Regions from separate parts of the Marinobacter sp. AL4B genome, predicted to be linked through region 2. Evidence: riboswitches for the same ligand, from Rfam matches in the RefSeq annotation. Region 2 holds a riboswitch; the other holds the start of a gene.
What was found. Region 2 has a riboswitch for thiamine pyrophosphate ahead of thiC (phosphomethylpyrimidine synthase ThiC). Riboswitches for the same ligand answer to the same signal wherever they lie in the genome.
Positions count from the first base shown of each region.

Region 1: linked by a shared signal. The riboswitch ahead of thiB (thiamine ABC transporter substrate binding subunit) and the one ahead of thiC (phosphomethylpyrimidine synthase ThiC) in region 2 are both predicted to bind thiamine pyrophosphate.

Region 1 covers NZ_JAILWZ010000009.1:50,631-55,057, reverse strand. Annotated here, with positions in the region: gene thiP (thiamine/thiamine pyrophosphate ABC transporter permease) at 1-1,582, opposite strand, end outside; gene thiB (thiamine ABC transporter substrate binding subunit) at 1,587-2,591, opposite strand; TPP riboswitch at 2,636-2,735, opposite strand; gene K5L82_RS00820 (murein L,D-transpeptidase catalytic domain family protein) at 2,901-3,626, shown strand; gene K5L82_RS00815 (START domain-containing protein) at 3,641-4,345, opposite strand.
Region 2 covers NZ_JAILWZ010000007.1:36,683-41,109, reverse strand. Annotated here, with positions in the region: gene waaA (lipid IV(A) 3-deoxy-D-manno-octulosonic acid transferase) at 1-683, shown strand, start outside; gene K5L82_RS00300 (TolC family outer membrane protein) at 732-2,093, opposite strand; TPP riboswitch at 2,276-2,389, shown strand; gene thiC (phosphomethylpyrimidine synthase ThiC) at 2,470-4,347, shown strand.

The sequences.
Region 1 (4,427 bases), on a different contig from region 2:
AAATGGACACCAGTAACACCAGCAACCAAAGGCCGGTACCTGCTGCGGCCGACACCTGGTAACTGCTCAATTGTTGGTAAAGCAGAACAGGCAATGTCGGTTGCCCAGGACTTCCAAATAACGCAATTACGCCGAAATCCCCCACCGAAAGCGCGATGCCATAGGCCAGCCCTAACGCCATCGGGCGGCGTAGCAAGGGCCAAAAAATCCGACGCCAGCGGTACCAACCCAAAATGCCCAGCTGATCTGCAACTCGAAGAGAGTGGCTATCTAGGCTGTTCAACGGGCCGCGAAGTACCTGAATAACGAAGGGCAGGGCCATCAAGCTGTTGATTAAAGCAACCAGCACCCATCCCTGCGCATGGTTATCCAAGCTTGGGCGAAGCAGGAGGAATAGCCCGGTACCAAGTACGATGGGTGGCACAATCAACGGCAGGTAGCCGGTGGTCGTAGGGATGGCTTTTAATATCGGGTTAGTCGTTTTGTTGGCCGAAGCCAGAATCATTAAAGATGCGGCAACGGAGCCAAGGCCAGCGGGCAGCGCAATTAGCAAGCTGCGCCCGGTTGCGGGTAATAGTTGTTCATAGATGGAAGCGCCGGTATTCAGAGTAAGCAACGCCGGCAAGCCACGGATGCTAATGGCCAACAAGGGCAGCAACAAGAAAAGGCTGAACGCCAGTAGTAGAATGCCAGACAACACCGCCTGTGTTGGCCAAGGCTTTAGCGGAACCCTGTGAGACAGCTGCCGATTGGGAAGGAGAGAAGTTTCCAAACGCTGGCGGAACACCAGCCACCACAAGCTACCACAAATCAATAATTGAATGACCGCTAAAACCGCCGCTTGCGGGAAGTCGAATTCGAAACGCAGCGCCTGATAAATCGCCACTTCCAGTGTCGTTGCAGCAGGTCCACCCCCGAGAGTCATGATGATGGCAAAGCTGGTGAAACATAAGGTAAAGACCAGAGCGCTCAGCCCCGGTAAAACAGGGCGCAGGGCCGGCCATTCAACCGAACGCCACAGCCACCAGCCGCGAAGCCCGAGTTGGGAGGCAATCCGAAGGCGCGATGGGGGCACCGCTTCTAATGATTGCAGCATCACGCGGGCTGCAAGAGGCGCATTAAAGAATATGTGGGCCAGCAGAATGCCATTCAGCCCGTAAAGGTTCCAGCCGTTTCCGGGAAACCATTCGGTCAACAAACCGGTAACCCAGCCTTGACGACCATACATGCCAATAATGCCTGACACGGCAACGATGGTGGGTAGCACCAAGCTGAGCTCCATCACTCGAAGTAATGCCGAGCGGCCTGGGAAGCGTCGGTATCGTGCCAAGGCGCGGGAGATGGGCAGTGCCAATGCCAAACTGACTAAAACTGATAGTGTCGCCTGCCAGACGGTGAACCACACCACCCCTCTTAAATACCGGCTGTTAAACACCGTGGAGAGGTCTAGACCTCCGGCGGTTATCAGCATACTGCCAAGGCCAAGGGCGACCAGTAACAATAAGGCCATCCCAATGAGTTGGCCCGGGATAAGCTGCCATCCCGGGTGGTCTAATGGTGCTTTCATCGGTGTAGAGCGCATGGAATTATCGAGTCATCGCATCCAGCCAGTCGTTTACGAGCTGGCGCCGTTGCTCGGCAACATCGGCAGGGGGCAGGAAGAACGTGTGCTCAGGGGTAATCAGTCGGTCGAAAACGCCGGGTAGGTCGTCCCCCAGGTCGATGGCGGGGTACATCACGTTCTTAAGGGGGATGTGCTTTTGAAATTCAGGAGTTAGCATGAAATCCAAAAATTTGCGTGCCAAGGCTTTTTGTTGGGACGATTCGATCAGCGCGGCCACCTCAACTTGCAGGTAGTGACCTTCTTCAAATTGAACCGCTTGGTAACGGTCGGTTTTATCAACCGCCATGTGATAGGCGGGTGAAGTGCTGTACGAAAGAATCATCGGTGCTTCGCCACTCATAAACAGCGAGAAGTAGCCATCACTCCAGCTTTGTGTGGTGGCCAAAACTTTGTCATTAAGTTGTTCCCATTTGGCCGGAGCTTTGTCGCCGTAGACCGAATGCATCCACAACAACAGGCCGAGCCCTGGGGTGCTGGTGCGCGGGTCCTGAATAATGATTTTCAGCTCATCGGGTGAGCTAATCAGTTCCTCGAAACTGGTCGGGGGCTTTGGCAGCTGCTGGGTGTCGTACACAAACGCAAAGTAACCCCAGTCATAAGGGATGAAATGCGCATCATCCCACTCGATCGGTAAAGCCAGCGCGTCCAAAGAGCGCTTGTGCTCACCGATGAGGCCGGTCTGAAGGGCGGTTTCCATGGTTGCGGTATCCAGGCCCAACACCACATCGGCCGGGGTTGAAGTACCTTCCAATCTTAGCCTCTGCAAAATATCACCGCCGCTGTTCAGTACGGTGTAATTGAGTGTGCAATCACATTGCTTCTCGAAGGCATCTTTGACACCGGGCCCGGGGCCCCATTCAGCCGCGAATGACGGATGGGTGTACACGTTCAATTCAGGGCGGTCGGCAGAGCGTGTGGCCAGCGGTAAAGTGATGGCCAACAACAAAAGGGATAAGCGATATAGCATATGCGGCATCCTATATTGGGGGAGCCATGCCGCGGGAGGCACTGTGTTCAGTGCGACTCAATTCCTTCGCCGGCATTATCCGTGTCAGGTTCCGCGGGTGTGGTCTCAGCCCTTTCTAGATAGAGGGCACCCCGTTGAGTTAGCGCGATTCTACCATGGCGCGGTGGTAGGACAAATGCGAGGTGTTTGTAGGCTAAAGGTTAAAAAATGTACGGAAAGACGAAAGTCTCAAATTTCGCTGATAGAATGAGGCACCTTTTCAGTCAGCTACACAACTATTTAAACCCTTGAGGTAATGTGCGTATGTCTTTGCACACAAAACGACGCCCTTTGACATTGCTGTCGGGCCTGGCATTTCTTGTGTCGTTTTCCGTACAAACGAATGCTTCATCTTTTGATGAAGAACTGCTCGATAAATTAGCAGGCTCCGCACCCTACTTGAGCGCAGAGGTGTTAGGTGCGGCGTTTAAAGCAACCCAGTGCGCGGTTAACAACGGCGTTGCTATGCCCGAGCGGCTGGCGGTCATTGATTTTTCGCTGCCATCCAGTGCGGAGCGTATGTGGATCTTCGATTTGAGCAAGGGAGATTTGTTGCTTAGAGACCTAGTGGCCCATGGAAAGAACTCCGGAAACGTCGAAGCCAACGCCTTCTCAAATATCGAAGGTAGCCACCAATCCAGTATCGGCCTGTTTAAGGGCAACGAAAGCTACAGCGGAACCCACGGTTACGCATTGCGGTTAGATGGATTAGAGCCGGGAGTGAACGATCTGGCCCGTCAGCGAGCCATTGTGATTCATGGCGCAGATTACGTTAGCCCAGACTGGGTAGCAGACTATGGACGGATTGGTCGCAGCCACGGCTGTCCTGCGGTAGACAGAAAAGTGATTCGTTCAGTCGTGGATAATCTGAAGGGTGGGCAGTTGGTGTTTACCTATTACCCGGATCAGGAATGGTTGCAGAGTTCCAGCTTCCTGAATTGTGATGCCCCCGCCCAAGTGGCCGAAGCCAGTCAGGCGAAGGGTAATAACACATAAGCAGGCTGGCTCTTTTAAGAACCCAGCGTTGAGAAGCGCAGGTTGTGCTTCTCAACGAGTCCTGTCGGTACGTTTTCCTCGCTGTAGTGTTTGAACGGTTCCTTGTTCATCATTTTCTGAAGGCCCTCCAAAGTCCGAATGGGCGCATCAGTCGCTACCATGTTCGCAATCCACGCAGGAACCAATCCGCCAGGATCTACCTGCGTTGTAAAGGTAATACGCGTCCAGCCGTCTGCAAGTGGTTCGATGTAAAAGCTATTGTTCAGCATCGGAATGCGAACGTAGTCGGATTGCTCCGGAGCTGCTTGCGGACGACCAATAGATTGGACGGTGACAGGCCCATCTACTTTTGTTTGTTCAAACGAAGACTTCATAACCAGGTCGCGATCGGAAGCAGGCCAAACGCCATCGAACATCATCCAAAGAAACTTTTCGCCGTCGTTTGTGTGATGGTAACGCGCTTTCTGGCAGTTGTAGATCCACTGCTGGCACAGAGAAATGTCGTTGATGACTGACATGGCTGAAAAGATGGAATGCTGAGTCTCCACCACACCACGGAATTGCTTGATAGATGAGTTATCCGCATCGCGAACATAGGTTGTGATATCGGAACGCTCTTCGCCCTGTTGTTTGACCACCCAATCTGAGGCAAGGGTAGGGCTCATGCTGAATAGCGACAGCGTTAGAAAGGCCAAAGTCGAAAGAATGAAATGCCGCATAGTTAATACAAACCTTTATGGAAACGGAACACTAATAGACCGGGATTCTCGGAGATACAGAAAGGTGACGCTATGGCGGGAA
Region 2 (4,427 bases):
GGCGTATTGGGGTGGCAGCGGACCGTGTAGAAGTAACCGGCAGTGTAAAATTCGATGTGGATATCCCCGACGATGTCCGCAAGGCCTCCGAGGTTATTCGAAAAACGCTTGAGGGTCGTAAAGTCTGGATTGCTGGCAGCACCCACAGCGGTGAAGACGAGCAATTGCTATGTGCCCACCGGAGTATTCTTGAACAGCACGATGATGCGTTATTGATCATCGTGCCTCGGCACCCAGAGCGTTTTGATACGGTTGCAGCTATGGCCGAAGCAAAGGGTTATCGGGTAGCCCGTCGCTCACTTAGCGAGAATCCTCAGCAGGCTCAGGTTTATCTTGGGGACACCATGGGCGAGTTGATGACCCTGTATGGCGCCAGTGATATTGCTTTTGTCGGGGGCTCTTTGATTGAGCGCGGGGGGCACAATCCGCTGGAACCTGCCGCCTGGGGCATGCCGGTATTTTCCGGGCCTCACGTTTTCAATTTCGAAACCATTTATGACCGTTTGATTGCTGATCAGGGCGTGCAAATGGTTGAGGGGTGCCAGGATCTGGCCCAAGCCGTCAGTCGATTAATGTCCGATGCACAGGATTGCAAAGCGTACGGCGAACGAGCGCTGGCGGTGGTGAACAATAACCGGGGCGCGCTGGATAAAGTGGTCGAAGGGATCATCGAAAGGGTATAGCACCCGGGCCTAATTGCGGCCCGGGTGTCTTTGCAAAACCGGCGGGAATTACTCGGTGGGGTCTTCCAGAGTTTTGCCGTCGTTTGCCATCGCTTCAATACCGCGGGCACCTTCGCTGAGCCAGTTGTTTAGCTCGATCAGGTCCTGAGGGCTAAGTGTACCGGCGGTCTGCTTTAACTGCAGAGAGTTGATCACGTAGTCGTAACGGGCATTAGCGTAATCCCGAAGCGCCACGTAGAACGCCCGCTCGGCATCCAGAACTTCCACAATGTTCCGTGTACCCACATCGTATCCGGCGCGCGTTGCATCCAGAGCGCTGCGGCGGGAGATGATGGTCTGCTCAAGCGCAGAAGCGGTTTCCACGTTGTTGTTGACTGTCAGGAACAAACTGCGAGTATTCACCTGAACATCCCGGCGAACCGTGTTCAGATCCTGCTCGGCAACGGTAACCAGAGAGCGTTGTTGGCGAACACCGGCTTGAGTTCCGCCACCCATGTAAAGCGGTACGTTGAGTTGGAGTCCGATGACGCCCTGGGTACCTTCTTGCTGCGGCGTCTTCGCGTTTTCAAACTCGGTTTCACCGTAGGAAGCCACCAGATCAAGTGTCGGCATGTGGCCGGATTTCGCAACTTTCAGATTGGCTTCGCTGGCGTTCAGTTGATATATGGCTGCCTGGATAGACCAATTTTGATCCAGTGCCGTGGCTTCCCAAGATGCCGGGTCCATCGGGTTCGGTCGGCCTAACGGGAAGTTTTCCCGCAGATTTTCCAGATCGACGGCATATTCGCCGGTCAGGCGGGCAAGCTGCTCTCGGGCTACGTTCAGCTGGTTTTCAGCCGCGATACGCAGGCTCTTGCTGTCATCATAGCTGGCGCGGCCTTCATAGACCTCGGTAATGGCAATCAGGCCCACGTCATAGCGTTCTTGGGCTTGCTCGAACTGGCGCTGGATGGCCGCTTCGGTGGCTTGAGCGGTGGTCACCGTATCTTGGGCGCGCAATACGTTGAAGTAAGCTGTGGCCACATCAAGAATCAGTTGCTGCTGTGCCAGGTTGTATTGGGCTTGTGCGGCGTCGGTCTGGAACTGACTTGCGTCGTAGCGGAACCAGTTATCTGCCCGGAAAATAGGCTGGGTAAGTTGAACGCCGTAGTTCAGAGACTTATAGCTATCGCCAGGGCCATTATCTGCGTCGAAATCGACGTGATTGGCTTCGGCAAAGGCGCCGATCTGAGGCAGTAGTGTGCTCTTGCTTACGTCACTGGCGGCTTGCTGGGATTGAAACCTTGCCATGGCCGAAGCAATGCCGGAGTCGTAAGACAGCGCCTTTTCGTAAGTCTCCATCAAATCCAGAGAAAATGCAGGCTGAGCTGCAAGCAGGGTGATCAGTCCTGGAAGTAAGCGTTTTTTCATTGTATCTCCTGACAAACTGTCTCCGGGCATCCGTGATCTGGATACAAGGATCGGAAGGCCATCGTGTCGAAAGCTAATGCGACAGTATGGCCAAAAGTATCGGTGGCACATTATGGACAATAATGTGGCTCGTCTCTACACTTGAGATGCTCACACATTGTGTGAGCAACGAATTCTATATTCGCGTCTTGACGGGGTGCTGAATCGCCACAAACCGGCGATCGGCTGAGATTGCAACGCAGAACCCGCGACCTGATCCGGATAATACCGGCGTAGGGATTAAGATTGCACGATCAGTGCCAAATTGCCTAAAAGGGCGTTTGGGCAGTGTTCCGTCATGCGCGACCTGACACCTCAGATGTTACTGGGAGCAGACATGACGGACATACCAGCATACCTCAGCGACTCCGCAAAAGTGGATTCGGCAGCAATCAAACCATTACCAAGCTCACGAAAAATCTACGTGCAGGGTAGCCGAGCCGACATTCGGGTGCCAATGCGGGAAATTACGGTGGCCGACACCCCTACCGAGCTGGGCGGCGAGAAAAATCCGCCGGTGCTGGTGTATGACACGTCAGGCCCCTACACCGATCCAGATGCAAAAATTGATTTGCGTAAAGGTTTAGCACCGGTTCGCGCCAATTGGATTGCCGAACGTGGCGATGTAGAACCGCTGGACGGCTACACCTCCGAATTCACCCTCCGCCGCATGAAAGACCCATTGTTAGATCCGCTTCGGTTCATGGACGAGCGCAAACCGTTCAAAGCGAAGCCCGGCAAAAACGTCACCCAGATGCATTATGCTCGCCAAGGCGTCATCACTCCCGAGATGGAATACATCGCCATTCGGGAGAACATGAAACTGCAAGAGGCTCGTGAACAGGGATTGGCTGATGATCAGCATCCGGGCCAATCATTCGGTGCCAGCCTGCCCGCGGAGATTACCCCCGAATTCGTGCGTGACGAAGTCGCAAGAGGGCGTGCGATCATCCCTGCGAACATTAACCACCCGGAAACTGAGCCGATGATCATCGGTCGGAATTTTCTGGTGAAGATTAACGGCAACATCGGCAACTCTGCGGTTACTTCGTCCATCGAAGAAGAAGTCGAGAAACTCACTTGGGGTATTCGCTGGGGCTCAGACACTGTGATGGACTTGTCCACCGGTAAGAATATCCACGAAACTCGCGAGTGGATCATCCGAAACTCGCCGGTTCCCATTGGCACCGTGCCGATCTATCAGGCGCTTGAGAAAGTAGGCGGCGTTGCCGAAGACCTGACGTGGGAAATCTTTCGAGATACGTTGATTGAACAGGCAGAGCAGGGCGTGGATTACTTTACCATTCACGCGGGCGTGCGGCTGCACCACGTACCTCTGACTGCCAAACGTACCACAGGTATCGTCTCTCGTGGCGGCTCTATCATGGCGAAGTGGTGCCTGGCGCATCACAAAGAAAGTTTCTTGTACGAACACTTCGAAGACATCTGCGAAATCATGAAGGCCTACGATGTGTCCTTCAGCCTCGGTGACGGCCTCCGCCCTGGCTCCATTGCGGATGCCAACGACGAAGCCCAGTTCGGTGAGCTGGAAACCTTGGGTGAGCTCACCAAAATCGCCTGGAAACACGATGTTCAATGCATGATCGAAGGCCCCGGTCACGTGCCCATGCATTTGATTAAAGAGAATATGGACAAGCAGCTGGAATGCTGTGACGAAGCGCCGTTCTATACCCTCGGTCCTCTGACCACAGACATTGCTCCGGGTTACGATCACATCACTTCGGGCATTGGCGCGGCAATGATCGGCTGGTTCGGTTGTGCCATGCTCTGCTACGTCACACCAAAAGAACACTTGGGCTTGCCCAACAAGGATGATGTGAAAACCGGCATCATCACCTACAAAATCGCTGCCCACGCAGCCGATTTGGCGAAGGGCCACCCGGGCGCACAGATTCGTGATAACGCGCTGTCCAAAGCTCGGTTCGAGTTCCGCTGGGAAGACCAGTTCAACCTGGCGTTGGATCCGGACACGGCGCGGGAGTTCCACGACGAAACCTTGCCGAAAGACTCTGCCAAAGTGGCCCACTTCTGTTCGATGTGCGGGCCTAAGTTCTGTTCCATGAAAATCTCACAGGAAGTAAGGGATTACGCAGCAGAGCAGGGCATGGATGAGGTGAGTGCCATCGACGCAGGCATGCAGGAAAAATCCCGCGAGTTTGTCGAGTCTGGCTCTAAGCTTTACGACAAAGTCTGACTTTCGTACTTCACACCTCCCAGCCTGTTGGTTGGGAGATGTGAGCCGGGGTGGTGGGGCGGTTCAGAAAACGCTCGAGC